4 regions of the Porphyromonas levii genome follow, and region 1 is predicted to be linked to each of the others. Evidence: riboswitches for the same ligand, from Rfam matches in the RefSeq annotation. Region 1 holds a riboswitch; each other region holds the start of a gene.
What was found. Region 1 has a riboswitch for cobalamin ahead of IX315_RS04740 (TonB-dependent receptor plug domain-containing protein). Riboswitches for the same ligand answer to the same signal wherever they lie in the genome.

Region 1 (7,429 bases):
GATATACACTTTGGAGATATTATTACCCAGGAGCAGGTGAGTAAGATGGCTAAGATCGTACAAGATGAAAAACCGGACTATGTCTTTGTAGGAGGCGATCAGTTGGACTACTACTTCCACTACGTAGAGGAATATCCAGAGGTTACAACACTGATGCGCGCCCTACATCCCGACCCCTCCAAGATATTCCATGTACTAGGGAACCACGAGTATTATATCGATCTAGAAAAGAAATGCGACTGGCTAAGTAGTATTGGTGTATTGCTACGCGACCAAGTAGTACGACTAGAGGATAGCCTCTATCTAGTGGGAAGAGATGACGCTATGAACAAACAAAGGCTTCCCCTAGTAAAGCTTATGGATCAAGTACCTATAGGAGCTTCCACTATGGTTCTAGACCATCAGCCTAATGAACCTGAGGAAGAGCGTGCTAGTGGTGTAGACCTTGCCATGCATGGACATACACACGACGGGCAGTTTATCCCCTTCAAGTGGCTCCTAGGTATGATATTCGAAAACTCTTATGGCTATATTGAGGAGGGTGGCACACACTATATAACGAGTTCAGGATTTGGGCTTTCCTCTTCTCCGATTCGGATTGGCACCAAGTCGGAGGTAGTTATCATTAATCTACATCTAATACGTCTAAGACCATGAAACCTTTACTATTCCTAACAGCAACAATTATGACTATCAACGTTTCTCTAGCTCAGACCGAAATGGTCGAGGAGCTCACACTATCCAATGGACTTACGGTCTGGCTCTCTCACGACTCTTCGGAGCCTAAGGTTTACGGTACCGTGGCGGTGAGAGCTGGGGCAAAGCATTCCCCCAATACAGGTATTGCACACTACTTTGAGCACATAATGTTCAAGGGCACTAAGCGTATCGGTACAGTAGACTATGCCAAGGAGCAACCTATTCTAGCTGAGATAGCTAATCAATATACGCTTCTTAAGCAAGCCAACAGTGCTGCGGAGCGACAGGAGATACAGAAAAAGATAAATCAGCTCAATATTGAGGCTACTCAGTACGCTATTCCCAATGAGTTCAATAGACTCATCACAAAGTATGGCGGGACGGGACTCAATGCTGGCACATCGTACGACTACACTGTATTCTTCAACACCTTTTCGCCTGAATATCTCGAGCATTGGTGCGAGCTGAATAGCGAGCGCATGGTAGCGCCTGTATTCAGACTCTTTCAGAGCGAGCTAGAAACGGTATATGAGGAGAAGAATATGTACTCTGATAACATGGGGACTCAGCCCATGCAGGAGGTAATGAAGCGAGTTTGCGCACCACACCCTTACCAATTCCCTATTATTGGCAGTACAGAGGCACTTAAGTCGCCCGACCTACATGCTATGAAGGAGTTTTTCCATACCTATTATCGAGCAGGAAATATGGCACTCATACTAGTGGGAGACTTCAAGCGCGAAGGACTAGAAGAGTTACTAGAGCGCACCTTTGGCAAGATAGCTCCTGGCAATGCGCCTAAGGAAGAGATGCCTAAGCCTAAACCATTCAAGGGACATGAACGATTAGATGTAAAGCTCCCTATCCCCTTTGTTAGTGGAGCAGCCTACCTATGGCAAACGGTTCCCAATACACATCCCGACCAGATTACTCTATCTCTCATCCAATCCTTACTCTCTAATGAGGGCAAGACAGGTCTCCTAAATAAGCTCACCATAGAGGGAGACATTATGGGAGCATCGCCAATAGCCACCGCACTCAATGACCATGGTGTCTTCGGGTTCTTTGCCGTGCCTAAGCTACTACATAGTAGAAAGAAGGCTGTGGCGATGGTGATGAAGGAAATCGATAAGATAAAGCGAGGAGACTTCACTGACAAACAGCTTCAAGAGGTAAAGCTCATTATTGAGCGGGAATACCTACAGCAGATTGAAAGCATTGAGAAACGCTCTAATCTACTGAGAGATCTTTACGCTCAGGGGAGGACATGGGATTCATTTAGCCAAGACCTAGTGCGCTTACGTTCTTTGACTAAAGAGGAAGTTATGCGTGTAGCTAACCTCTACCTAGGTAGTGACTTCTTGGAAATCAGGAAGAAGACCGGAAGATATCCTAAGGAGCATCTTAATAAGCCTCCGTACCAGCCAGTAGTAGCTCCTAACCAAGGAGCCCAATCCGACTTTGCCCGGCACATGGATTCTTTGCCTATTTCCGACATTCCCATACGGGCACTAGACTTCACAAGAGATATTGAGCGACGAACCCTTACGGGCAATGGATTGGTACAACTCTTCAAGACCACCAATAAGGAGAACGACCTCTTTACTCTAGATCTCCTCTACTTCCAGCAAGCCACTAAGCATCCAAGGCTAGAGGTACTAGAGTACTACCTAGACCTAGTAGGAGGTGGAGGTTGGAGCAACCATGAGTTCAATAGTGAGCTTCAGGCACTAGGTGCTTCCGTTACATTCGAATCAAGGGATAGCTTCTTTGTCATCAAGCTCACGGGCTTTGACCATCATTTCAATGAGAGCATAGCGCTCTTAAGCCGCTTCCTCTTCGATGTACAAGCCGAGAAGAAGGCGATGAAGAAGCTCATGGAGAGTAAGAGCTTATCGGATAGAGCCACGAAAAAAGACCCTACAACACTCTCTAAGAGACTTCTCGAGCTAGCCCGCTATGGGGAGGATGCACCCTATAAAACATCCATCAGCAAGTCTGAGCTAAAGAAGATCAAGCCCGCAGACCTCATTGAGGAGCTTCAGCAACTACTACGTAGCGAAGTGGATATTCACTATACTGGTTCTTTGGATATCGACACTATCGCGCCACAGATTGTACAAGCGCTACATGCCAACGACATAACGACCAAGGGCGAAGGCTATAGTCATATTCCGTCGATTGTACAGCAGCAATCACGGGTACTATTTGCGCACGAGCCTAGTGCTACCCAAGCCATTATCAAGATTTACCTCCCCTTGGGAACTCTGACAAAAGAGCAGAAGGCTGCTATCAGACTATATAATAGCTACTTGGGCAGTGGTATGAGCTCGCTTCTATTCCAAGAAGTTCGCGAATTCCGTTCACTTGCCTACGGCGTGGGTGGGTATGCAGACTTCGCACCTGCGACAATAGCAAATGGCAAAACAGACTACGTTATCACCCTGAGTACACAGGCAGATAAAGTAGTCCAAGCACTCAAGTTGGTAGCAGAGCTTATAGAGAGAGCGCCCGATGATGTAAACCGTTATGCCAACGCCCGACAGGGATTGCTCAGTATGGCAAGAACCTACTACCCTACCCTACGTTTGCGGTCACGACAAATAAGATCACTGGAGCGTCAGGGCTACAGTAAGGATATTTCGCTCATGATTCAGGAAGAGCTTCAGCACCTTACTCAGGAGCAAATCATCTCGGCTCATGAACAACTAGTAAAGGGAAAACCTATCACAATCACCATAGTAGGTAATCGTAAACATATAGACCTCCAAGCGCTAGGTAAACTCTACCCAATCAAAGAAGTAAAGATTGCTCACTTAATTGACTAATTATTTACAATAAATTGTTACCTTTGCGGAGCAATTCGCCGAAGTAGCTCAGTTGGTAGAGCAACGCATTCGTAATGCGTAGGTCACGGGTTCGAGTCCCGTCTTCGGCTCTTTAGCCATCAAAGGTCATTATCGGGATGTTGTTTTTGCACCCTATAGATAAGCGGCTCCTCTACTGAATATGTTTCTTCCCTTAGGAAAGTGAAGGAATATGCTCAGTAGAGGAGTTCTCATTTTAGCTCTTAGCATTGACAATAATTTGGATATATTAGCTATTATCGAAGTCTAATTCACGTAATACTGCTGTATCATATACCTAAGAAGAAAAATATTGTTACCTTTGTACCTAGTTGCGAGGCATGAAGATTTCTATACTAGAAGTTATCGTTTAATAGGGAATTTGGTGAAAATCCAAAGCAATTCCTGCTACCGTAAATGTCTGAGAGGGTATGTTCCTCTAGTTATCGGTACTCATAAGTTATGCCACTGAAGATAATTCTTTGGGAAGGCAGCCGATAATCGACAGAGCCGGGAGACCTGCCTAGCATCACAGAAATTGTATTATTGATGAATACCTATGCCCAGGAATAGGCAGGTATTTGGTTTATTTTATTGATTATTCTTATAGTGATGTGCTTTAGAGATAGGCATAAATTAGGGTACGCAATCTCATGTGTACTGCTCTGTTGTGTATTTGGCACCAACCTTATGGCGCAGACCAACCCATCTGACTCCATCAAGATGTATGGAACCTTAGACGAATTTGTAGTTACAGGTACTGGTACACAGCATTATAGTTCCTCCTCTCCTGTCCGCACGGAAGTAGTCACAAAGCAAGATATCATCAGCGTATCTGGCGAGAGTATTGAAGCCATGCTAATGGCTCTATCCCCATCTTTCGATGCCCTAGGCAGTGCTATGGGGAGCGGTATTACGCTCGGAGGCCTTGGCAATAATTATATCTTGGTATTGGTCAATGGTCGGCGCTTGCACGGCGATATAGGTGGAGAGAATGACTTGAGCAAGATAGACCCCAATATGATAGAGAAGGTAGAAATAGTAAGGGGCGCAGCCTCTACGCTGTATGGCTCCGATGCTATGGCGGGCGTCATCAATATCATCACCAAGGATTATACCGACACGCCCCTCTCTATCCTCAACACCTCACGCATAGGCTCCTACGGTCAGTGGCAACAAAGCAATACGCTAGCTTGGGGGTACAAAACCTTCTCTAGCGTCACCCAGTACTCTGGAGATAGGAGTAGCGGTTGGCAAAATAGCACCCAAGAGATTTACCGCAACGAACTCTATGAGAATAGTACAACAGAGACAACCAGCGCATTCTACAATCATAAGCTCCAACAAGAGTTCGCTTGGCGTCCCAATAAACAATGGGAGGGAAAGGCGACAGGCATGCTCTACAAGAAAAGGATATTCCACACCCCTGGAGCGCCACGCTGGAGAATGTATAACCTCAGGTACAATGATCAATCAGCGAGTATAGAGACCACCTTCCGACCAAGCATATACCAGACCTATAGTTTGCTCGGGAGCTTCGACCGTCACGCTTATCACTACGATTACTATAATAGGTATATGGATGAGTATATCAAGGAAGAGCTCCTTGATGACGGTCGAATCCACTACGTACCTATACCATTCTACTACCAGCCCGGAGAGTCCTCGCTCGAAAGCGATCAGCGACAGTATCTAGTCCATGGTAAGGGCATCATGCAATTGAGCGACCAACACCGCTTCTCTTTCGGTATAGAAGGAATAGTGGATCACCTCATCGCACCTAATCGTATGCCCAATGGCTCTGCCTATTCATATACACTCGCAGCCTATGCTCAGGACGAATGGCAGATAAGTAAGGTCTTCAATATCACTGGCGGATTGCGATACATCTACCACAATGCTTTCGGTAGCCAGGTAACTCCGAAGATATCTTTTCACTACGTACCTGGCAATATCGGACTACAGATAAGAGGTACTTATGGCAGAGGGTTCAAGACCCCAACCATCAAGGAGATATACTATGAGTATGAACGTGCCATGATGGGAAAGCTCAGAATGTACCTCGGTAATCGTGACCTCAAGCCACAAGTTTCCGACTTCGCTTCTCTAGGATTTAGCTATACACCTACCCGCCGCCTGACCATGCACCTATATGGTTCATACAATCAGGTAAGAGATATGATCACGCTTATCCCCGTGAAGCTCCCTCCTAAGTATTATAGCGATGAGGGACGTGTTGTGGATGGAGCAATGCAGTACGTCAATGCCGAAGATGCACAAATATGGGAGCTAGAGTACACACTCAACTGGCGCCCTACCAATTACCTAAAGCTATCTGCCGGATACACTTATACCAATACGATGGCTACAGTATTCGATGCTAATCTTACAGAAAAGGGGCAACCACCAGTAATGGTGAAGCACCCTATTGATGGTACCTCAACCCATAAAGGCACTCTTGGGGCAACCTATACACTCAAGAAGAAGAAGTACGAGCTAACGGCTGGTCTACACGGTCGTATGCAATCGGAGCGCTACTACGCTTACTATGGCAATGCCCCTGGATACATGCTATGGCACCTTACTACCACTCAGAAATTTAAGTATTGGAAACATTGGGATCTTCAGCTCGCACTAGGTATCAATAATATCCTCAACTATAGGGAAACCCATCCTTATGGTCTCAACTTCGGTACCAAGACACCTGGCCGCACGGTCTTCGCTAAGGTCACCATTGGCTTCAACCAAGAAAGCAAATAACCATTATATAACTTATTAAATGATTTACGACATGAAAAAGTTTGTTACGACGCTGGTAGCTCTTGCTACTATTACCTTTGTCGCAGGTACCACTCTTACATCATGTAAGGGTACAGACAATCCAGCTGAGAAAACCTCTACTAACCCAGCAGATGCTTTCCCAAAGAAGCACGATACTGCAGTGCTTCTCGTTACCTTTGGTTCTACATTTAAGGTACCAGAGCAGACCTTTGATAATCAAAAGAAGTTCTTTGGGAACGCTTTCCCTAATACGGATCTTTTCATCTCTTATACCTCACGTACTATCATCAACCGCCTACAGGCTCAGGGCAAGGAGTTTATTCCACCAGCTAAGTGGATGGAGAGCTTCCGTGGCAAAGACTATAAGAATGTATACGTACAGTCCCTCCACGTTATCCCTGGTGAGGAGTTCACCCTCTTAGACCGTGCTTATGTACACAAGGAGTACAACGTATACCTAGAGGATGATCCCCGTGGTCGTAACAATGCAGTACTTGGCAAGCCGCTTCTCTATTCAAAGGAGGATATCGAGCGTGTTGCTAAGATTCTTGTAGATGACCATAAGGAGGCTATCAAGAAGGACGAAGTAGTTGCATTTATGGGACATGGTAACCCTGAGGCTCTTCATAGAGATGCTAATCAGAGATACATTGACATTGAAACAGCAATGCGTGAATATGCGAAGAAAGAATATGGTCACGACCATATTTATGTAGCTACTGTAGATTTCCCAGAGCGCCTATTTGATTACCTTAGCAAGGAGCTTGATAAGATTGAGAATACTATTCCTGGCAAGATGATTCACCTTCAGCCTCTTATGACCATCGTTGGTGACCACGCCAATAACGATATGGCGGGTGATTACGATAAGGAAGCTAAGGACGATGAGCAGAGCTGGAAAGTACAGCTAGAGAAGAAGGGTTGGACTGTAGAAGCTCACATGAAGGGTCTTGGTGACTACAAAGAAATCAATGACATTTATCTAGAGCACCTCAAAGAGGCTATCGCAGAACTTTCAAAGAAGTAACGATACTCCACAGTAAAATACTGAGAGTCTCTATCAACAAAGATACCGAGCAACCTTGTGATTGCTCGGTATCTTT
Region 2 (7,429 bases), on a different contig from region 1:
ACTGTCTCTACTATTTCGTCGGGGGTGTAGGGTTCCCCTAGTGTGTAGAGTTTTCCTGTGATTTTCTCATTAGCAATCTCCTCTAGGAAGTTCTCTATATAGGTGACTTCCTCTTCGGAGTAAGGTTTGTTGGGGTTATCATCAAGCTGAAGGTCGGTGTGGAGATTGAGACGTAGGCATTCCCGCTTGAATGCAAGCCCCTTCTCCCTACTATTATCAGCGTACACCTCTTCCAGGAGGGTAAATAGTTCTTGGTATTGTTGGCGTGTTTTACTCTCTCTAAATGGTGGGGTGAGGTAGGAGACAATAGCTGCGTGTGTCCTTCGCTTAGCGATGACACTCTCCCCGATATTAGAGATGCTGTAGTAGTAGAAGTGCGGAAGGGTACCTATCAAGGCATGGCTCCAATCGTAATGAGAGAGGGCTACTTGCTTGCCTGGGATAAATTCGAGGTTACCATGGGTGCCGAAGTGTACTAGTGCATCGGCTTGGAATCCTTCGTTGATCCATAGGTATTCAGCAATGTAACTATGAGGGGGTGGTAGTTCCACTCCATGTACCATCTTGAACTGGTCTTCGGTAAACGATGGTGACTGCTGTGGTAGAAGTACGATGTTGCCATATTGCAGCCTTGCTACGGCGATTGCGGGTTCACCCTTGGGGGTGAGTGTATTCATGTAATCCCCAGGCGCTACACCGTATTGCTGTACCACCTCATCGTACTTTGAGGCATGTAGGCGTTTCCCAACCCACTTCTCGTAGTCAGAGACCGTGATGAGTTGAGGATGCTCGTTTTGGATATACTCGTCAAGTAGTTTGCCTGAGTAGTTGCGCCATATAGCGCCTTGCTTATTGATTTCCTTAGTAAATGCTTCTAACGAACTGGGTAGTCCATCTACATTATAGCCCTCACTTTGAAGCCTTTTCAGGAAGTTGTACAATGAAGGAACTACCTCCAGACCCGCAGCTACCAAGGAGTTGTTGCCTGGTCCTCGGAAGTATACAATGGCTACTTTCTTATCGGCATTGCGCTGTTCCCTCAAATGCATATAGCGATCCACAGTCTCCATAAATTGTTTGATGCCCTCGGGCTGTGCTTCTACTGTAACAAGATTATCGCCTTGGGCTTGTTCTGTGGCAATCACCATTGGGAGTATTCCACCGTCTAGTTCGGCTAGGGTTACTCTTGCGGTAAGGGATCCTGCAGATAGTCCTACTTTGTCCTCCAGCCATTGGTCCTCGGTCTCACTAACCGGAATAGGGCAGAAGGTAGGTATATTGTGCTGGGCTAACCAAGTGTCCCCTTCGTTGGTAGCAAGTCGCCCCATAGGAATATACACTAGTCCATCGGGGTGTATCTGTGTGAGAAGATCTAGCCGGTGTCTGGTAGAGAGAAAGGGATAGACATTGTAGCCTATTTTAGTGAGCCCCTCTATCAGTGTGTCTACGTGAGCTCTGTTGCCTTCCAATGGTGCGAGCGTGCCCGAGATAAGAGCTAAGCGCTTCCCTTCGGGGTGGTATAGACCTTTGCTTTTAAGGTATGCAGTAAGCTCATCAGCGCTTTGGAAATACTCTTTGTCGCTAGTGTAGTAAAATAGATCTTCTGGTATGATTTCAGGCGCCTTTGCCTTGTGTGAAAATAGTTTCTTAGGGTCTAGTTCTGCTCTGATATACCTTAGGAGGTTACGGAAATTATCTTTGCTACGATGTATATAGTAGAGGTTGAGTTGTTCTCTTTGCTCATCAGTGATGTTGTGACTCTGAATGCGATTGCTTTGCATCACATAAGAGTAAATAGGGATGCCCTTTTGCTTCGCCTTCTCAATAGCTTCTTGCTGTTCGTCAGTGGGTCGGAATCCAGCGCCGAAAATAAGAATAGCGTCGTAGTTAGGAAGACTAGAAGCCTCCTCCTCTGGTACTGAGTGTACTTTTATCTGCCAGTCTTCATTGGCGTATACGAAGTTCGATGCCTGATACGCTGGGAAGTGGACGAGTGCGATCTCAGTAGGAGCTATATAGCGGCGGTACCCCCATAGCAATCCAAGTGCCACTATGATTGTCCCTATACCGATAAGGAGGAGACTTCTATTCTTCTTTTTCATACTTTACTTCTTAGTTGGCGTGAAAGGGTATTCGTACCTCATCGTGATGTGTTTATTCTCAAATGATACCATCTGTACCTTAGCAATCTTGCCATTGGCACCTTTTACAAGGAAGATAGAGTTGTCGTACTTGTGAGGAGGACGACCACCACTTGCTAGCCAACTTTGCAGTAGCACATTGCCGGGTACCATTTCAAACTGTGGCGGCATAATAGGAGCGCCTTTGTCGTTTACTTTAGCGACACGGATACTCTTATCCACTTCCCAAGAAGCTCCTGCAGGGATAGCCATTACAGCTCCAAAGGTAAGTTCTTTTGTCTTAATAACACCGCCCTGTCCTTTGCCAGATGCCCCACCATTAGTGCGGGGGTAGTGACCTCTGAAGGCAATATCCCATCCCAAGTTGTTGTTATAATCTGCGTCACTTACCGTCACTACAGTGCCTTTCTCGAAAGAGAAGTAGACGAACTTGCCGTAGTTGGAAGCGTCGATGACGACCGTCTTTACCTCCGTCGTTTGGGGGGTATCCTTCTTGTCGCCTTTACACGAGGAGAAGCCCAAGAGAGCTAATCCAATCAAAAAAGTAGTAGTAATCTTTTTCATTGTAATACTTATTAATTATTTAGAAGTTGAAAGTAATCTTTCCGAAGAATCGTCTTCCCGGATCAAAGGTTGTCAGATCTTCTGGATCCGTAAAGTTGAAGATGTTTTGCACCCCAAGTGAGAGCGAGACATTCATATCTCCCTTCTCCCAGGGTGTCATCTGTGCAGTAGCACGCCATAGAGAGTATGCACTTTTTGTGCGTTCTTCTACAGTGATCTCCTCTTTTCCCGTAGTGCTATTGATGCTTTTACGCTCCTGGTCATACATCTTTGGGGATATCCATCGACCTGAGATAGTGAGAGAACTTTGCTTCCCTAGTAGTCGTCCTCTAATAGAAACTACACCACTCGCAGAGTGCTTGGCATTGCCCTGAAGCTGCAGCCCATTCTCCATATTGATAGCATCTGTGAAAGTGTAATTTGCACGTATAGCTAGCCAAGAGAGAGGATAGATGTCGGTGTTGACCTCCATGCCCCTAATCCTTACCTGACCAATATTCCTGTATCTTAGCTCCGTCCACTCTTCTCCGTTATCATTTGTGACTCGTACGAATGAGGATTGTATCTTGTCTCGTAGGGTATTCTGATACACCTCACCACTTATGGCGAATGAGGGCATACGGTATTCAAGAGATAGGTAGCCGTATTGTGAACGCTCTGCCTTGAGGTTAGGATTACCGATGTTGTGAGATACTGCTCCCATCATGAAGTCGGAGTAGAGTTCCGTATTATTGGGTGCCTTGAAGCCCATGCTATAGCCCGTTCTCACCTTGAAATACTTAGTAGGAGCGTACATTAAATTAACCTTAGGGGTGAAGGCATTCCCAAATGCTGAGTGGTGAGTGTACCTTGCTCCACCAGTTAGATTAAGGATAGGGAGTAACTGCCAGTCACCCTGAGCAAATAGGTTGAGGTCGTATACCTGTCGTGTCTTAGTCTCTTTGCCAAACTGGATATCGCTATAGTCCTTATTGATATTCACCTCAGTACCGCCAATAAACTCCAGTTGGCTGAGGGGCTTAAGTATATCCGTTAGTCTGATTGTGTGCTGATGAAACTTAGCATCAGCAGGCTGTGTCTTACCTTTTATTATGGTATGGCGGGTATAGTGGTCAGCAAAGTAAGATAGGCTTAGTTTATGTATGCCTACTGTGTGCTCACCTAAAATACTATAAGAGAAGTTACTATTCCGATACCTATCTTCCTTAATACTAAGCGGTGGATTGAACTGGTCTTGAAGAAATAAGTCAAGGCTTCCAGTTAACTGTGTAGCCCCTCTCTCCCACCATAGTTTTTGCTGTAGACTATAGTTGCGATACGGATTAATAGTGTAGATCTGCTGATTCTCGGGATTTAGGTTGTAGCCTTTTGTGCCGAAGTAGTATATTGAGGTGCGTCCCGACCAGACACCATGCTTGCCTCCTATACTGAGATCTGCTATGCTGTTATTGAACTTCCCATACTGGAAAGACCCTGAGCCCTCAAGCTTACGTGCCGGTTTCTTGGTGATGATATTGATAACCATGCCGATGGCATTAGAGCCATAGAGAACCGATGAAGCACCTTTGACGATTTCGATCTGTTTTATGTTGCTTTGGGAGATACGGCTAAGGTCAATATTCCCTCCTGGGGTCTTAGCAAGACGTTCTCCGTCCACGAGTACGAGAATGTAGCTATTCTCCAGTCCTTGGGCTTGCATATTGATGCCTCGACCATCCCTTTTGAAGGAAAGCCCTGGTAGGTTATATTGGAGGAGCTCGGTTATATTCTCAAAGTTGCTAGATGTTATCTCTACATCCCCAATGACGCGAGTTAGTATGGGCGCAGCCGATATAGCCTTGGGCGTTCGTGTCGCTGTTACGACAAATTCATCGAGGTACTTATCCCACCGCATTGTACTATCATTGTGCTCAGGAGCGGTGTAGTTCATATCGGTTTGGGCATACAAAGAAGTCCCTACAATAAATATGAAGTTGAGCAATAGGAAGAGCTCGAAAGATTTCTTCATGGTTATACAAATAGTTCCTATACCATACCAAGTGCTAGTAACTTGCCCATCTATAATAGTCTAGACCACTTAACCTCACACCCGGAATAGTTAGTGAAAACATTGCTTTCAATAAGTTATTACGCTTTGGCAGGTCTCCTGGCTTATTCCATCAGCACACAGAGCCTTCCCATCCTATTGTCTTGCAGAGTATGGACAGTGGCTTACGGATATCTACATGCCTTTATAGAATTTACAGTAGCGGGTACTGCTCCAGACTTTCACTGGATTCCCTTTTCAATGAGCTAGGAGGAACTCCATAGCTTATCACCAAATTTTATCGCTGCAAAGGTAGAGATAATTCTAATCGTGTGCAACCTTAAGGGCGCAAATAACTATTAGTAGAACCCTGAAGTAATGCTACTTGTGAGAAATACATGACAGCATACTCTGGATAGGCTCCGTATAGAGAAGCATCCTTCTCTATGCGGAGGATGTGGGTGAAAGGGAAATTATAGTTAATTTTGTAGGCAATATGGGAAGTGGGTATTGGCAATCGTATGAAGAAGGATATATTTGATATTGAAATGGAGCTGGTGGGACGGGAAGTCTACTCCGATAGACTTTTCTTGGGTCACTTTGCGCCTACCAACCGTGAGCAAGTAGTACCAATTTGTCTGCCTGGGCAGTTCGTGGAGATACAGGTTAAGAATTGCGATGGCGTGATGCTTCGCCGCCCTATATCGGTCTACGCAGCAACCGAGAGAACTCTCGATCTACTTATTCAAAATGCGGGTAAAGGCACAGAAGTATTATGCAATGCTCCAGTAGGGAGTCGGTTCAATATCCTATTGCCCTTGGGTAATACATTCCGTATACCTGAGGCAGGAGCCCGTCCGCTGCTTGTAGGTGGCGGAGTAGGGGTAGCCCCTATGTATGCGCTTGGTTGTGCTATGAAAGCTAAGGGAATCGAGCCTACTTTCCTTCTAGGAGCTAGGAGCGCGGGGCACTTCTCCGATCTTTCTCATTTCGAGTCTGTAGGGGAGCTGTTTATTACTACTGAAGACGCTTCTCTAGGGGAGCAAGGATATGTGACTCAGCACTCGATATTAAGAGCACAGAAGTTTACACATACATATATGTGTGGTCCTACACCGATGATGAAGGCCGTAGCTCGTTGGGCACGCGAGGAAGGCATCCCATCTCAGGCATCGCTCGAAAATCACATGGCTTGTGGTATAGGTGTGTGCCTCTGCTGTGTAGAACCGACAGTAAAGGGACATAAGACGGTTTGTAATGATGGTCCTGTATTTGATACTACCGAACTACTTTGGGACTAAGCGCTATGGAGAAGAATCTAGTGGTTAGAATAGGAGAGGCGGAACTGAAGAATCCAATCACAGTAGCTTCAGGTACATTCGGAGATGGTCTCCTAATGAATAGGATCTACGATGTCTCTTGCTTGGGAGGAATTTTTACTAAGGGAACCACGCTAGAGCCGCGCGAGGGTAATGCGCCCCAGCGTATGGCGGAGACTCCTTCGGGAATGCTCAATGCCGTGGGCTTGCAGAATAAAGGGCTGGAGTACTATGTTACCCAAACGTATCCTGAAGTGATGAAGTTAGGCACCGAGATTATTCCTAATGTCAATGGGTCTACAATAGACGATTATATCGCAGTGGCTTCGGCAATGGATAAGTTGGAGGGTATTCGTGCGATGGAGCTGAATATCTCTTGCCCCAATGTGAAGAATGGGGGTATGGCTTTCGGTGTCTCTGAGAAAGGAATTGCTGAGATTGTCTCAGAGATTCGGAGGGTGTATAGCCATACGCTTATTGTAAAACTCTCGCCCAATGTGACTGATATAGCTCGTATGGCGTGCATAGCCGAGGAGTATGGTGCGGATGCGGTGTCATTGGTCAATACTTTTCTTGGTATGGCGATAGATGCGCATAAGCAGAAACCTATCCTTTCGACTGTGACAGGTGGGCTTTCGGGACCAGCCATTAAGCCAATTGCCCTCCGTATGGTATGGCAAGTAGCCCGTGCAGTACATATTCCTGTGGTGGGGATTGGAGGCATTACCAATGGTTTGGATGCTATCGAATTCATGCTGGCAGGGGCAACTGCCGTGCAAGTGGGTACTTACAATTTTGTGGATCCTCTCGCTCCACAAAAGATGATAAAGGAGATTGAAACCTATTTGGAGCGTTATGGCATCAAGGATGTAAATGAACTCATAGGTGCTCTTGAGGTCTAAGCTAATAAAAAGAGTGCAAATACAAAAGAGACCGTTGCATAATGCCTTTGATACAAAGGCTAAGCATTATGCCATGGTCTCTTTGTGTTTAATTAGAGTCAGGCTGCTCATTATTCTGAAAATGCTGTTTGACTTTTATTTTTTTTCTCTTGAGAAGTTGTTTGACACGTATCCAACGCTTGACAGCTTGGTAGTTTCGAGCATAGAAAAGATATTTTCGAGCCTTAAATGGGTAGTAACCACCTTCCTTCAGTCTCTTGGTTATATATTGCAAATCATCGGAAAGATTTTCTTCTATTTCATTACTTTCTTCCTTGCACGAGATGTGCAGATGCATATGGTAGGTCAGACTATACAATATGCTTGTTTTGATTAATGGTGGATATGGATAAGACCATTCTGAAAGCATAATATCAATTACCTTCTTGTATGATATTGCTGCCTTTCTGTTGTAGGTGTTCCAAATACTTTTTGTTA
Region 3 (7,429 bases), on a different contig from region 1:
TCAAGCGCCACAGTCGCTATCACCCTCGTGATGTGTAGCCAAGGATGGATCCCCTTCGAGATGGGCGCAGCGATGATCTTAGGAGAGAATATCGGTACTACTATTACCGCCAACCTCGCTGCCCTTAGTGCCAATTACAATGCTAAGCGTGCCGCACTCTCACACACCCTATTCAATGTCTTCGGTGTGGTATGGGTACTCTTCCTTTTCTTCCCAGCTATCAACCTCGTTTCAGGTATTGTAGAGAGAATAGATGGCTATGACCCTCGCAACCTATTCCCTATGATTGCCGACCTCAATGCTCGGTTCCAGCCTGGCGACGTAGCCATGATAACGGGCAAAGACCCTATTTTCGATCCCGAGCTGAGTCGTTTGCAAGCCACCATACGTAGCTCTGCAGGCGCCATCAGTATAGGGTTGTCGCTCTTCCACACGATGTTCAACATCTCCAATACTCTAGTGATGATCTGGTTTGTGCCAGTCATCGTGAAGATATGCAATAAGGTTATCCACCCTTCCAAGAAGGCTGCCGAGAAAAAGGAGTATTCCCACCTACAGTACCTTTCTACACGTATGCTCTCCACAAGTGAGCTATCCTTGCTTCAGGTGAATAAGGAGATTGTCTCCTTCGCCGATAAGGGACTAGGCATGCTCCGAATGGTTCGCGAGCTGAGCAATATCCAAGAGCGAGATCAGTTTGAACTCGTCTTTACCCGCATCGATAAGTATGAGCGCATCTGCGACCGAGTGGAGATAGAAATCGTGCAGTATCTGACAGAGCTATCCCGAGGAGACCTGAGTGGAGAGTCACGCCACAAGGTTCAGAAGTACCTCCGTATAGCTAGCGAGATAGAGAGCATCGGGGACTCCTGCTTCGAGATAGCCCGCATCCTCCGACGTAAGCTCGATGATGGCATCAAGGAGAACCCAATCATTGCCGCACACCTAGGCGTACTTCATGAAATGCTCGAGAATATCCTCAATCACATGAAAGGCGTACTAGAGGACAATGAAGATAATGCTCAGGACATGCTACTTATATCTCAAGACCTAGAGAAAGCACTCAACATCAAGTATAAGTTCCTAGTTACTGAGAACCTAAAGGATCTGCAGGTCAATGCTTATCCATACCAAGACTCAGTCTACTACCTCGATATCATCGACGAATACGAGCGAATAGGCGACTACGCTGTCAATGTAGTAGAAGCATTTATCGGCGAAGAGAAGTAATCGCCAATGGTAATCGCCTCTTTTCAGGCACCAATTCCCCTCCTATAGAGTCCTTTCTAAAGCTCTGTAGGAGGGAAATTTGCATTGCGCAAATACACATTCATTCAATAATCTTAAAGTAAATTGGGAAGTTCCAGAAAATATATTACCTTTGCCAATACAAGAGATGGGGTAAGGGAATTTGGTGCACAAGTCCAAAGCAGTACCCGCTACCGTGATGCTTCCCCTATAGATTAGGGTATCGTGCTATTATAAGCCACTGAGCCGAAAAGGTGCTTGGGAAGGCAATAGTAGAGAAGAGCTAAGCCGGGAGACCTCCCCTTCAATTTGGTGCAATGCGCTTGCACAGAGAGCCGATGACGCCTTCCGGGTGTGGAGGTGCCGTCATTCCAAGGCAGTCGTAGCTGTCTTTCTTTCTCTTTGTAGGTGTTGCGCCCCAAGCGAGTGATAAAGTTTAGTACAACGACAAAAGAAAAGAAAGGCATGAACAAGTATTTCGACAATCTAGCACTCCGCATCGGAGCTTTGTCTCTGATGCTCTTCGCGCTTGCTACCAGCTGCACTCCTAGCAATGACCGACCAACACCAGAGCCGATAAATCTTGAGCCTCCGACTGTGTATGTCATTAATTCAGGCGGTAAGGGCAAAGCTAATGCATCTATAGATGCGTATGCGCCAGACAGGAAGAGGCTTATAAGAGAAGTTTTCAACAAGACGAATGGTATTAAGCTCGGCGATACAGCACAAAGCGGATCCTTCTTTGGCAACGACTTGTACATAGTGGTTGGCAACTCTAATGTCATCTATAGGCTAAACCCTAAGACGATGAAGCGTACCGGTCAGCTCGAGATTGAGAGCCCGCGGTACATCTACTTCGTAAGTTCCGACAAAGCGTACGTGTCTCACTTGGGTTCGGGCGATATCACAATCTTCAATCCCCGGACGATGGAGACAACCGGAAAAATCACTACTTATCAGTCTGCTATTCACGGTGCTGGGAAGTTCGACCTCAGTACGGAGGAGTGGCTAAAAGTAGACGACAAGCACGTACTCGTGAGCTGCTGGAGCAACAATAGCAAGGTACTACTTATCGATACGACTCAGGACAAAGTGGTCAAGGAGATTGAGGTAGGTCTACAACCCAAGAGCATGGACATGGATAAGAATGGTAAGGTATGGGTACTCTGTGAAGGTCAGTCTTGGGTGGGTAAGAACCCTACCATCTGGACGATTGACTCCAAGGTCAACTATGCCGCACATCAGGTTGGTGGGGGGATTACGAAGTTTAAGGATCTTATGTATCCTGCGACTTCGCACCTCAGGATGAATTTCGCTAAGGATGCTTTCTACTTCTTCAATGCACCACACATCTTCAAGATGAGCATTACAGACAAAGAGATTCCGGCTACACCTTTCATCAATATGCCATCTAATTGTAATACCTATTCTCTGGCTGTAGCACCAAATGGCGACCTTTACATCGGAGACAGTAAGGACAACAAACAAGAGGGCACAGTATATAGGTACTCCGCAGATGGTCAGAAGCTCGATAGCTTCTCAGTGGGGGTACTGCCCATCGACTTCGTATTTTACGTCAAGAAATAATTAATCCCAATGAGGCTCTTGCTAGCCATATTTAGTATCGCGTTCCTCGCACTTCCCACAAGTGCAGAGGAGCGTGATACTTTATTGATACAACAGCAGTACAACCTCTCGGAGCTAGAGGTAGTCAGCCGAAGACCGCTCAGCCAAATAGGTGTGATGCAGAGCAAGATAGCGCCACTCGTACTCCACGATAATATTGCGCTCTCTCTGGGAGACGTCCTCACCTACGGAAGCGGTATATTCGTAAAAGAACAAGGGCGTGGGGCACTCAGCACCGTCTCCTTTCGTGGTACAGCTGCCAGCCATACCCGCGTAGACTGGAATGGGGTGGCACTCAATTCACCTACGCTTGGATTTACCGACTTCAGCCTTATACCGAGCTACTTTGTCGATAATGCCGCACTCCTGCACGGCTCTAGCTCTATCAGCCAAGGGGGTGGCGGACTAGGTGGTGCCGTGGTGCTTAATACCGACCTCTCTAAGCTCCCTCACGGGCATCTACTCACCTACACACAGGGCATTGGCTCCTACAAAACCTTCGATGAGTACCTGCGCTACACGTACAGTGGCGAGCAGTGGCAGAGCAGCACCCGTCTCGTAGCCGCCTCTAGCCGCAACGACTTCATCTACACCAATAAAGATGAGTGGGCTGATATCAAGGACGAAGAGGGGAATATCCTGAGTTCGTACCACCCTCGCGAGCGGAATAGCAATGGTGCCTTCCGAGATTTCCACCTACTTCAAGAGCTAGCCTACCAGCCTAATCCCGCCCACCGGATAGGGCTTTCCCTATGGGGCACAAGTAGCTATAGGCAACTACCACTATTGTCGGTAGACTATGGCAATCCCGCCCTTAGGGTCAATGAGAATAGAGAACAGAGCCTACGTGGCGTATTGACCCATAATTATATCGGAGCGCAATGGTCACTGGAGAACCGACTAGGGCATAGTACCTCTTATATCTCTTACGATAATGGCTCCAGGGCAGTGATAGACGGGCCTGTCTCCTACTTTTACCAGACCCGTAGCCTATTGCACAATACCTTTGCCGAGAGCAAAGCCCAGTGGTTTGCAAGCCCTAAGCTCATGCTTAATGGCTCAGCCAAGATAGCGCTACAGCAGGCACGCACGGCAGGCAAGGTACATGCTACGGGCGACCCCGACCTATCCAAAGGACTCCTACACAAGCGAGTAGAGGCGAGCCTCTACCTATCTGCCAAGTATACCCCTACCGACCGTCTCGGCATCTCTCCTGCACTTAGGTTCGAGGTGTATGGCAATCGCTCCACGCCACTTATCCCTGCGCTCTTCGTGGATTACCTCATCTACAAGCCTGCCAACCTAGCGCTGGTAGCTTCGGTAAGCCGTAATTATCACGAACCAACCCTCAATGACCTCTTCTATATCCCTGGGGGCAATCCCAACCTTCGCCCCGAGAAAGGACTTACTTACGATATCGGGCTCACCTATGCCATAGGGAAGAAGGACTGGAAAGTCTCTGGCTCTCTAAATTGGTTCGACTCCAGAGTACACGATTGGATTGTGTGGCTTCCTGCAGGAGGTAGTAGTGCTATTTGGACACCTATTAATTACAACAACGTACACGCCTATGGTATCGAAAGTGCTCTGCAGGGAGCTTATCGCATTAGTCCCAAGGCACAGATAGACCTACAGGTCAACTACTCTTGGACCCCTTCGATTAATCAGGGACCATCCATATTCAACAACGATAGGTCCATCGGCAAACAGCTCGTCTATATCCCTCGCCACTCAGCATCGCTGATTGCGACAGGCACTTACACCTCATGGCGCTTCACCTACAAGTACGCCTACTACAGCGAGCGCTTCACCTCTACAAGCAATAGCCCAAGTAAGCTATATACAGTTGCCCCCTACCACATGCACGATGTCTCGATAGAGAAACTATTCTCTACACGAGCTCTAGACCTAGGGCTCAAACTAGCGGTGAAGAACTTATTTAATGCCGACTATCAGACCGTCATGAGCTATCCCATGCCAGGGCGCAACTTCGAGCTCTTCATCACCATATCGCCTAACTTCAGCCCAAGCCACCACAAGTAACGCCCCAAGTAGCGCTACAGCAAATATTGCCTAGCGCTATCCAGCAACATGAACCGCCAAAGTAGGCAAATTTATCTCCAGGAATAAATTTATTTTTCTGTACCTAGATTCCGCAAATGACAATTAGTTCCATCTCAACTCTCAAATCTAGCACTTTTTGAGTTGTCTAGTTTTTTGGGGAGTATTATACCCTGCCATGGAATATGGAATAGTAGTAGCTGTATAACAATAACCAATAACTATGTAAAAAGAAAGAAAAATGTGTACGTTTGTAACAGTGAAAGAAAAAAACACTAGCCCGTTGTCTATAAATGGGGAGTACTATACAAGTTTCTTTAGCCGGCTTGAGGGGCGATGAGACGATCCAGAGTTTAGCGAAGCGATACGAAGTGAGCCCGAGCAAGATTACAGAATGGATGCGAGAACTTGAGGAGAAAGCAGCACAGGCTTTTGAAAAGCCTTCTGATAGCACCAAAGAACTTAAGAAGATAGAGAGTGAGAATAAGCGACTATTACAGAAGGTAGGACAGCTTACAATAGACTGCGATTTTTTTTGCGACTGCCTGCGAGGATGCAGGACTCAAAGTGAGATAATTGAGATGGAGCGTCAGCGCCCCGCAGGCTTAAGCCGAAATCGTTTCTGTAAGTACATGAAGCTTACCCGTTCAAGCTTGTACTACCAACCTAAGGGAGAAAGTGAGGAGAACCTTGAGGTGATGCGTATCATTGATGAGTACCACACGGAGCATCCCACCTCAGGAGTTGTACATATGCGTGATATGCTGAGACTGAGAGGCTACTCAGTAAATGAGAAGCGTGTAAGGCGACTTATGCGTAAGATGGACATACTGGTAATTTACCCACAGAAGAGCCTCAGTAACGGTACTGTAGCAAGCTCGTACATCCCTACCTACTTAGGGGACTTAAGGTAGAGCGCCCCAATCAGGTATGGTCGACAGATATTTCTTATATCCTTATAGAGAAAGGGTTTATGTACCTCTCTGCAGTTATAGATGTTTATAGTCGTTTTGTGGTGGGTTGGAAACTCTCCAATACGCTTTCAGCTAATAACTGCACCGACCTTGTGAAGGAGTGTGTAGAGCGATATGGATGCCCCGAGATTATCAACTCAGACCAAGGCGTACAGTATACGAGCAAGAAGTGGGTAGAGCTATTAGAGGAAAAGGGAATAAGGATAAGTATGGATGGAAAAGGTCGTTGCAAAGACAATATTTGGATAGAACGCTTCTGGAGAAGCAAGATAGGGAAAGTCCCTATTTCGCAATTTATTAGTATCTTTGCTCCGTTTCGATGACACTCAGAGGAGTGTCACCATGCTCCGAAACTCGGAGGACTCGCTGCCGTACGGTGCTCTATCAAGGGTATTAGGCGACGAGTAAAGTGGTACTTAAATAGATATTTATGAGACTAAAGACTATGTTGTTTGGTCTGCTACCCGTGCTCTTACTTTCGGGCAAGAGCTCCACAACGACTCCCGACAAGGGGTTTAATCCTGGAGAGCAGATACCAAGCATTGTAGTGGAAGGGACGGACATCGGCGGTTCTTTAGCAAGCGAGCCAAAGGCGGTGCTGGTGGTATGGTCGGTTGAAGATGCGACCTCTAGAATGGCCAATACATGGGTAATCAATAACCCTGAACTTCGCAGTGCCAATACTCCTATTTATTCCATCTGTATTGATGGTGATGATAAGGATGCCGACTTCTACTCTAAGATCGACGGTAGCAATGCTCCTATTACCCCCATAGGACTGGAGGGAGAGAGCCAGAAGCAAAGAAGCCTAAGGGAATTGGCTTCCCGTGGATCCAACAAAGTGTATTATACCTCGTATGGTATGATCGAAAAGGTAATCACTAGTGATGAACTTTTCAAAAAGATTCAATAATAAAAGGAGCGGCAAGATGGTCTACTATCCATCTCGTCGCTCCTTTTTCTTTTTTCCCCTTGTAGGACTAGCGCTACTTCTTAGACTTATTACGCTCATGTGCTGTACGCTGATGCGCTACGGCGTCTTTCTTCTTCCGTGCCCGAGCTTCTTGCTCCGTCACTTGGGTCTCATCGCCAAGCATAGCCTGTAGTTCGAAGAGCTGATCTCTATACTGAGCGGCAGAGACAAAGTCGAGCGCCTTGGCAGCTGCCTCCATAGCCTCACGTGTAGATGTTATCTTCTCAGCCAGTGTTTCCTTAGAAAGGTACTCGAAACCCTTCTCCGCAGCGCGCTGCCTATCGGTCTCTACCCGATACTGACGCACCTCCTTAGGCTCAAAGGTTCCACCCTTACTTGGTCCGGTTAGCTCTAGGATAGAAGCACTCTTCTTTATGATCTGCTTGGGCACTATTCCATGTAGCTTATTATAGGCAAGCTGTTTCTCTCGCCTGCGAGCGGTCTCATCTATAGTCAGCTGCATACTTGGGGTGATTCTATTGGCATACATAATCACCATACCATTCACATTACGTGCAGCTCGTCCGGCCGTCTGGGTTAGCGACCT
Region 4 (7,429 bases), on a different contig from region 1:
GCCGTATCCAAGTACCACACCCAGGAGGAGGTACTAGAGGCATACGAAGCCGGACAAAGGCGCTTCGGAGAGAATCGTGTGCAGGAACTACTTCCGAAGTACGACGCTCTGCCTAAAGATATTGAGTGGCACTTGATAGGCACACTGCAGCGTAATAAGGTAAAGTATGTGGTACCCTTCGTGCACATGATTCACAGTATCGATAGTGAGAAGCTACTTCAGGAAGTGGAGAAGGAGTGTATCAAGCAGGGGCGAAAGTACCTCCCTGTATTACTGCAGATACATATATCTGGAGAGGAGACCAAGCATGGATTTTCGCTAGAAGAGCTACAAGAACTAATCAATAGCGATCGCCTTAGAACCTACCAGCATGCTCAGATATCAGGCATCATGGGTATGGCTTCGCTGACAGACGATATGGAGCAGGTCGAGCGCGAGTTTGCACAGATGAAAGCACTCTTCGACGACCTACGTACTGGTGCTTTCAGTGAAAGCTCACACTTTACTGAGCTCTCAATGGGTATGACACACGATTATCCTATTGCCGTAAAGCATGGTGCAACCATTATTAGAGTAGGCAGCGCAATTTTCGGTTAATTTATAGATTAGAATAGACAACATATCGGATATTTTCCTACTTTTGTGGTGTAGTATTATAAGACATAGCTAGAGATAAAGTTTTATGAATGAGATAGACAACCCTTTTAACCTCGAGGAAGAAGACCTCGATTGGTACGACGAAGAACTTCTCGAGTTTGTCAGAGAAGAGACAGCTGAGATAGAAAGTATCACAGAGCTCTTGGATCAGGATATCTTGTATCTCTACGAGCTTTGGGAAGAGTACACAGAACAGCTAGATGGCGAGGAGGAAGTCGTAGAGGTAGAACCCGAAGACTTCCACGAATATGCGCTTAAGAGTGCAGCTGAGGACGAACAAGACATCTCCATATCTGTGGAGGACATGGTGCTACTCATCCAGTTGCAACAAGAGTTCGACGTCTCTCTCGAAGAGGACGATGACGAGTAGGATTAGTATTTATTTTAATAGTTAGATGTTATGAGTAAGATTAAAGGTTTTCTAAGTGTAAGTATAGTTACCATCGGTTTGATACTGAGTGGTTGTGGTGCTAGTAATTCTCTAAAGGGCGCTGGTATCGGTGCCGCAGCAGGTGCCGCTATCGGTGCTGGCATAGGTAGAGTAGCTGGCAATACTGGTATAGGTGCTATCATAGGCACAGCCATAGGTGGTGCGGCTGGTGGTATCATTGGCAACCAAATGGATAAGCAGGCGAAAGAGCTAGAGCAGCAGATTCCTGATGCTACTGTAGAGACCGTGAATAATGGTGAGGCCATCCGTGTTACATTTGATAGCGGTATCCTCTTCCCAGTAAACTCTAGTACGCTTAACGCTAGTTCGCGCGAAGCACTTCGCAAGTTTGCTGAAAACATGAATGCCAACCCTGATACGGACATCAAGATTGTGGGTCATACCGACAAGACTGGTAGGTATGAATACAACATGCAGCTATCCCGTGAGCGTGCGATGAGTGTACTCAACTTCCTCCGTGCGCAGAGGGTAGAGAGCGCTCGTATGATGGGTGAAGGTGTAGGTCCAGATCAGCCAGTCGCCATGGGCGATAGCAAAGCTGACCTAGCTAAGAACCGCCGTGTAGAGATCTTTATCCTCCCCAATGCCAAGATGATTAAGGAGGCTAAGGAGGCTGCTAAGAAGTAAGCAGACACACGCTAGACATACATTTTATATACCCCCTCGGTAGATTGGTTAGTGCCAACCTACCGAGGGGATTCTTTGTAACTTTGGATAGGGATACAAAAATAAATCGTTACCTTTGTGGTGCTATAAACAAGACGGAGGTAAGGGAAACTGGTGGAAATCCAGTACAGTACCCGCTGCTGTAAGTCTCAGTAATACTCTGCTATACACACATAAGCCACTGCCTACTAGAGGGTGGGAAGGCGTCGTAGAGTGAGACGAGTCAGAAGACCTACTTCGGCTCTGTTACATCTAGTATATTTTTTGTTGAACCATTACTTTCGGGAGTTAAAGTTATGACCAATCCTATCAAGTACATCATCAAGCGCGATGGAGTCCAAGAGGCGTTCGTCCCTACCAAGATAGAGAACGCCATCCTAAAGGCCTACGTAGCGGCAGGCTACACCGACCATTTCGTGGAAGTCAAGTCGGCTACACTTAAGATTCTTAGCCGTATAGATAAAGATGTGATATCCGTGGAGGAGGTGCAGGACATTGTGGAGAGTGAACTCATGCACTTCAATCCTGATGTAGCCAAGCGCTACATCCTTTACAGGGAGTGGCGCAATACTGAGCGACAGAAGAAGACAGCTCTGAAGCAATCATTGGATGGTATCGTAACTATTGACAACAACGATGTCAACCTCAGCAATGCCAACATGAGTAGTCATACCCCATCAGGACAGATGATGACTTTTGCATCGGAAGTAACTAAGGACTACACCTATCGATACCTACTCCCTACCAAGTACGCCGAGGCGCACCGTAGGGGTGACATTCATATCCACGACCTAGACTACTATCCTACCAAGACGACCACCTGCGTGCAGTACGACTTGGCAGACCTATATGAGCGAGGATTTCACACCAAAAATGGAGGCATCCGTACCCCCCAGAGTATTCAAAGCTACGCCACACTGGCAACCATCGTATTCCAGACCAATCAGAACGAACAGCATGGTGGACAAGCCATACCAGCTTTCGACTTCTTCATGGCACCTGGAGTGTATAAAACCTTCGTGAAACATGTGGCGGATCTACTACAATTTGCACTCCAGACGGTAGACGAAAGCGTGGATATAGAGTCTAAAAAGGCTAGAGAGCTAGTAGCCCAACACCTACACTCCATACTCCCCTCTTCTACCGAAGTCGATCATCTGCACGAGGCGATATGCGAGGAGTATTATGAGCACCTTAATCGTCGCCTTCTTGTGAAGGTCATCGAGAAAGCCATAGAAAGGAGCCGACGCGATACCCATCAAGCCATGGAGGGCTTTATCCACAACCTCAATACCATGCACTCTAGAGGTGGTAATCAGGTGGTATTTAGCTCGATTAACTATGGCACCGATACTTCTCCCGAAGGTCGGATGGTAATGGAGGAGCTTATGAAAGCGACCATAGAGGGTTTGGGTGACGGCGGAGAGACCCCCGTCTTCCCTATTCAGATATTTAAGGTAAAAGAGGGCATCAACTATTCCGATGCAGACTACGAACTAGCGCTGAAGAACTTCGATAAGGCGCTGGCAGGGGAAGTATTCTTCTCTTGTCCCAACTTCGACCTCTTCCTACGTGCCTGCGATACTACAGCCAAGGCACTTTTCCCCAACTTTGTCTTCCTCGATAGCACGTTCAATCGTCACGAATTGTGGCGAGAGGACGACCCAAAGCGCTACAAATACGAAATAGCTACAATGGGATGCCGCACGAGGGTATTCGAAAACCTCAATGGCGAGAAGACCTCTATAGGCAGAGGCAACCTCTCATTCACCACCATCAATCTCCCAAGACTTGCGATTGAAGCCATGCGCTATGCCGAGGAGCACTCCACGCTCCATACCGACCAAGGTACACTGAGGAGCATGGCGGTAAATAAACTATTCGAGAGCCTACGCGACCTAGCCCGACTAGTGGGAGAGCAGCTCTATACCAGGTATGAATTCCAAAGAAGTGCCCTGGCACGCCAATTCCCCTTCATGATGGGCAACGATGTATGGAAGGGAGGTGCCGCCCTGCGCCCCAATGATAAGGTAGGCGATGTACTCAAGAGTGGCACACTCGGCATAGGTTTTATCGGAGGGCACAATGCCATGTACGCTATCTACGGAGAAGGTCATGGCACCAACGATCAGGCGTGGGAGACCCTCAGACAGTGCCTAGTAATCCTCAACGAAGTGGCTGGAGAATTAAAGGAGAAATATCACCTCAATTACTCTGTCCTAGCAACACCGGCAGAAGGATTATCCGGACGCTTTACCCGAATGGATAGGAAGCGATACGGGATCATAGAGGGCGTAACCGACAGAGACTACTACGTCAATTCTTTCCACGTAGATGTCAAGGAGCAAATCACTATTGCCGAGAAGATAAAGCGTGAAGCACCATTCCACGCACTCACTGGTGGCGGACACATTACGTATATAGAGCTCGATGGTGAGGCGAAGAAGAATGTGCGTGCTATCTCCAAGATAGCAAAGCTAATGAAGGAGCAAAACATTGGCTATGGCTCTATTAACCACCCAATAGACACATGCCAAGAGTGCCACTACAAAGGTATCATCTACAGTAAATGCCCAATCTGTAAGAGCGAACATATTCTGAGGATGAGGCGCATCACTGGGTACCTTACTGGAGATCTGAGCTCGTGGAACTCCGCTAAGCGTGCGGAGGAAAAAGACCGCACCAAGCACCACTAACAAGTACACCAACGCCCATCCGACACAGTCTGGCAAGATGAGTCTGAGAATATTGAATATTATGCCCGAGACCATACTAGATGGCGAGGGGATTCGCTACTCTATCTACTTGGCTGGTTGTCGTCACAATTGCCCTGGCTGCCATAACCCCGAGAGCCATAATCCCCTAGCGGGAGAGGTGGTGACCAAGGAGATGATAGAGCAAATCATAGAGGAGATTCAAGAAAATCCTATGCTAGATGGCGTCACCTTTAGTGGTGGAGATCCCCTCTTCAACCCAGAAGAATTTCTGCCACTACTTCGGACCATCAAGCAACGCACACAGATAAATATCTGGTGCTATACAGGCTTTACCTACGAAGCTATCAAAGACCACCCACGCTACCAGCCGCTATTGGAATATATAGACGTACTGGTAGATGGGCGCTTTGTAGCTAGTCTTTATGACCCCCGACTCTCCTTTCGGGGCAGTAGCAATCAGAGAATTATCAATTTGGCAGAGAAACGAAAGCCATAAAGCAGCTGCCCTAATGGCTCTTAATAGGTCGGTCGACGTTTTAAGCGTAACCTCTTCTGCCCTACTACCCCTCTTGCATCTACACATCATAGAACGCCCCACCCTTATTCTGCACAGTAAATCATCTATTCATACCGAGAACAGGGGAAACTGATAGGGGCAGCGCATACGCTCCTCCCCTACCTCACCGATTGCCCTCTACTGAGCAAAGAAAGTTTCTCCCTAGAGAGACTCCAGTTTCTCCCTAGAGAGACTCCAGTTTCTCCCTAGAGAGACTCCAGTTTCTCCCCAAAGGGACTGAAACCGCAACGGCGATGACCTTAATAAGAGTATGCTTCTACACAAAACCAAGACACCGAGCTAAGTATAGGAGGAGCGGAAGAGCAATTATTTTGCGCTATTATATATAATGTGTACTTTTGCACGGAATTTAAGTTTCAAGCGAAAAAGATAGAAGAGTAGTATCAATATGGCAAGTAACCTCCTGATAGTTGAGTCCCCAGCAAAATCCAAAACAATTGGAAAGTTTTTAGGCAAAGACTTCCAAGTGCTTTCGAGCTACGGTCACATCCGAGACTTGAAGACTAAAGGTATGGGAGTGGATCTCGACAATAACTTCGAGCCCCAGTATGAAGTTTCGGAGGATAAAGAGAAAGTAGTTCGTGAACTAAAGTCGGCTGCCAAGAAGGCAGACAAAGTGTGGCTGGCAAGTGATGAAGACCGTGAGGGAGAAGCTATTGCGTGGCACTTGGCAGAGGTATTGGGACTGAATAAGAAGGAGGAGAACCGAATTGTATTCCATGAGATTACCAAGACGGCAGTAGAACAAGCATTGGCCAATCCACGCTCGATAGACGTGCAGATGGTAGATGCCCAGCAAGCCCGCAGGGTACTAGATAGGATTGTAGGGTTCGAGCTTAGCCCCGTGCTATGGCGCAAGATTAGACCTCAGCTATCTGCTGGGCGTGTACAGTCCGTAGCTGTTCGTATCATCGTAGAGCGTGAGCGTGAGATCAATAGCTTCGAGGGCAAGAGCAGTTTCCGTATCCGTGGGCTCTTTGTGACAAGCAATGGAGAAAAGGTCACGGCAGAGGTGGCACAGCGACCCGAGACTGAGGAGGAAGTAAGAGCAATCCTAGAGGCTCTTATCGATGCTAATTACACGGTGGGAAAGATAGAGGTAAAGCCCTCTAAGCGTAAACCAGCAGCACCCTTTACCACTTCTACACTCCAACAAGAGGCTTCTCGCCGCATGGGCTATCCTGTAGGGCAGACTATGCGTCTGGCGCAGAGCCTATACGAGGCAGGACACATTACTTATATGCGTACCGACTCGGTCAATCTATCGGACTATGCCGTTGCCACGAGCTGTGCTCTTGTGGAGCGCGAATATGGGAAGGAATTTGTCAAGGCACGCCAATACAAAGTACATACCAAGGGGGCTCAAGAGGCACACGAAGCTATCCGACCTACCAATGTGGAGGTAGAGAGTGCTGGTACCAATAAGCAGGAGCGTGCCCTATACGATATGATTAGGAAGCGTACACTGGCTTCTCAGATGGCCGATGCCGAAATGGAAAATACCACGGTAGAGATACTATCCGGTACTACCACCACTTTCGAGGCGAAGGGAGAGGTAGTAAAGTTTGAGGGCTTCCTGAAAGTCTACCTAGAGGGGAGTGACGACGACGAAGAGCGAGAGGAGGGAGGACTTCTACCCAAGATGAGTAAGGGCGATGCGCTCTCATGCGAAGAGGTGGAGGCACGTGAGCGGTTCAACCAACGCCCTGCACGATATACCGAGGCCTCTCTCGTGAAACGGCTAGAAGAGCTTGGTATAGGACGACCATCGACCTACGCACCTACGATTCAGACCATCCAAAAGCGTGAGTATGTGACTAAGAAGTCTACAGATGGCGAAAAACGTGATTATCTAGAACTTAAACTCAAAGATAATAAGATCTCTAAGCGTACCAAGAAGGAGGTCTATGGTGCCGATAAGAATAAACTCTTCCCTACGGATACGGGTATTGTGGTGACCGACTTCCTCGTGGAGCACTTCCCACAGGTACTCGACTACAACTTCACGGCTAAGGTAGAGGAGGAGTTCGATAATATAGCAGCAGGGAAAAAGGAGTGGAATAGCGTCATCGCTACTTTCTACAACCTATTTCACGATAATGTAGAGACGGTGATGGCGGAGAAGAGCGAGTACCGTGTAGGTGAGCGCCAACTAGGCGAAGACCCTACTAGTGGTGAGCCTGTCTTTGCCAAGATAGGGAGATTTGGACCTATGGTACAGATAGGAGCAGTTGATGAGGAAGGAAAAAAGCCTCGCTTCGCTTCTATCCCTGCCGAGCTTTCACTGGAAACACTAACGCTTGAGCAGGCTCTAAAACTCTTTAAGCTACCACGTAAGCTAGGCGAATACCAAGGAGAACA

Region 2: another riboswitch for cobalamin. It lies ahead of IX315_RS08250 (TonB-dependent receptor plug domain-containing protein); the one in region 1 lies ahead of IX315_RS04740 (TonB-dependent receptor plug domain-containing protein).
Region 3: another riboswitch for cobalamin. It lies ahead of IX315_RS04275 (DUF5074 domain-containing protein); the one in region 1 lies ahead of IX315_RS04740 (TonB-dependent receptor plug domain-containing protein).
Region 4: another riboswitch for cobalamin. It lies ahead of IX315_RS05750 (anaerobic ribonucleoside triphosphate reductase); the one in region 1 lies ahead of IX315_RS04740 (TonB-dependent receptor plug domain-containing protein).

Annotation. Positions count from the first base shown of each region.
Region 1 is NZ_JADRGN010000015.1:18,606-26,034, forward strand. It holds gene IX315_RS04725 (metallophosphoesterase) at 1-657, shown strand, start outside; gene IX315_RS04730 (M16 family metallopeptidase) at 687-3,527, shown strand; tRNA gene IX315_RS04735 (tRNA-Thr) at 3,565-3,637, shown strand; cobalamin riboswitch at 3,866-4,086, shown strand; gene IX315_RS04740 (TonB-dependent receptor plug domain-containing protein) at 4,236-6,305, shown strand; gene IX315_RS04745 (sirohydrochlorin cobaltochelatase) at 6,337-7,353, shown strand.
Region 2 is NZ_JADRGN010000043.1:5,068-12,496, reverse strand. It holds gene IX315_RS08260 (cobaltochelatase subunit CobN) at 1-2,102, opposite strand, end outside; gene IX315_RS08255 (HmuY family protein) at 2,106-2,705, opposite strand; gene IX315_RS08250 (TonB-dependent receptor plug domain-containing protein) at 2,725-4,713, opposite strand; cobalamin riboswitch at 4,825-5,029, opposite strand; gene IX315_RS08245 (dihydroorotate dehydrogenase electron transfer subunit) at 5,253-6,032, shown strand; gene IX315_RS08240 (dihydroorotate dehydrogenase) at 6,038-6,952, shown strand; gene IX315_RS08235 (glycosyltransferase family 2 protein) at 7,041-7,429, opposite strand, start outside.
Region 3 is NZ_JADRGN010000013.1:15,225-22,653, forward strand. It holds gene IX315_RS04270 (Na/Pi cotransporter family protein) at 1-1,230, shown strand, start outside; cobalamin riboswitch at 1,382-1,567, shown strand; gene IX315_RS04275 (DUF5074 domain-containing protein) at 1,714-2,835, shown strand; gene IX315_RS04280 (TonB-dependent receptor) at 2,845-4,917, shown strand; gene IX315_RS04285 (IS3 family transposase) at 5,229-5,849, shown strand; partial or broken gene IX315_RS04290 (transposase) at 5,861-6,232, shown strand; gene IX315_RS04295 (hypothetical protein) at 6,340-6,822, shown strand; gene uvrB (excinuclease ABC subunit UvrB) at 6,896-7,429, opposite strand, start outside.
Region 4 is NZ_JADRGN010000021.1:9,294-16,722, forward strand. It holds gene IX315_RS05735 (YggS family pyridoxal phosphate-dependent enzyme) at 1-597, shown strand, start outside; gene IX315_RS05740 (hypothetical protein) at 683-1,027, shown strand; gene IX315_RS05745 (YiaD family glycine zipper/OmpA-like lipoprotein) at 1,058-1,735, shown strand; cobalamin riboswitch at 1,837-2,028, shown strand; gene IX315_RS05750 (anaerobic ribonucleoside triphosphate reductase) at 2,071-4,470, shown strand; gene nrdG (anaerobic ribonucleoside-triphosphate reductase activating protein) at 4,508-4,987, shown strand; gene topA (type I DNA topoisomerase) at 5,457-7,429, shown strand, end outside.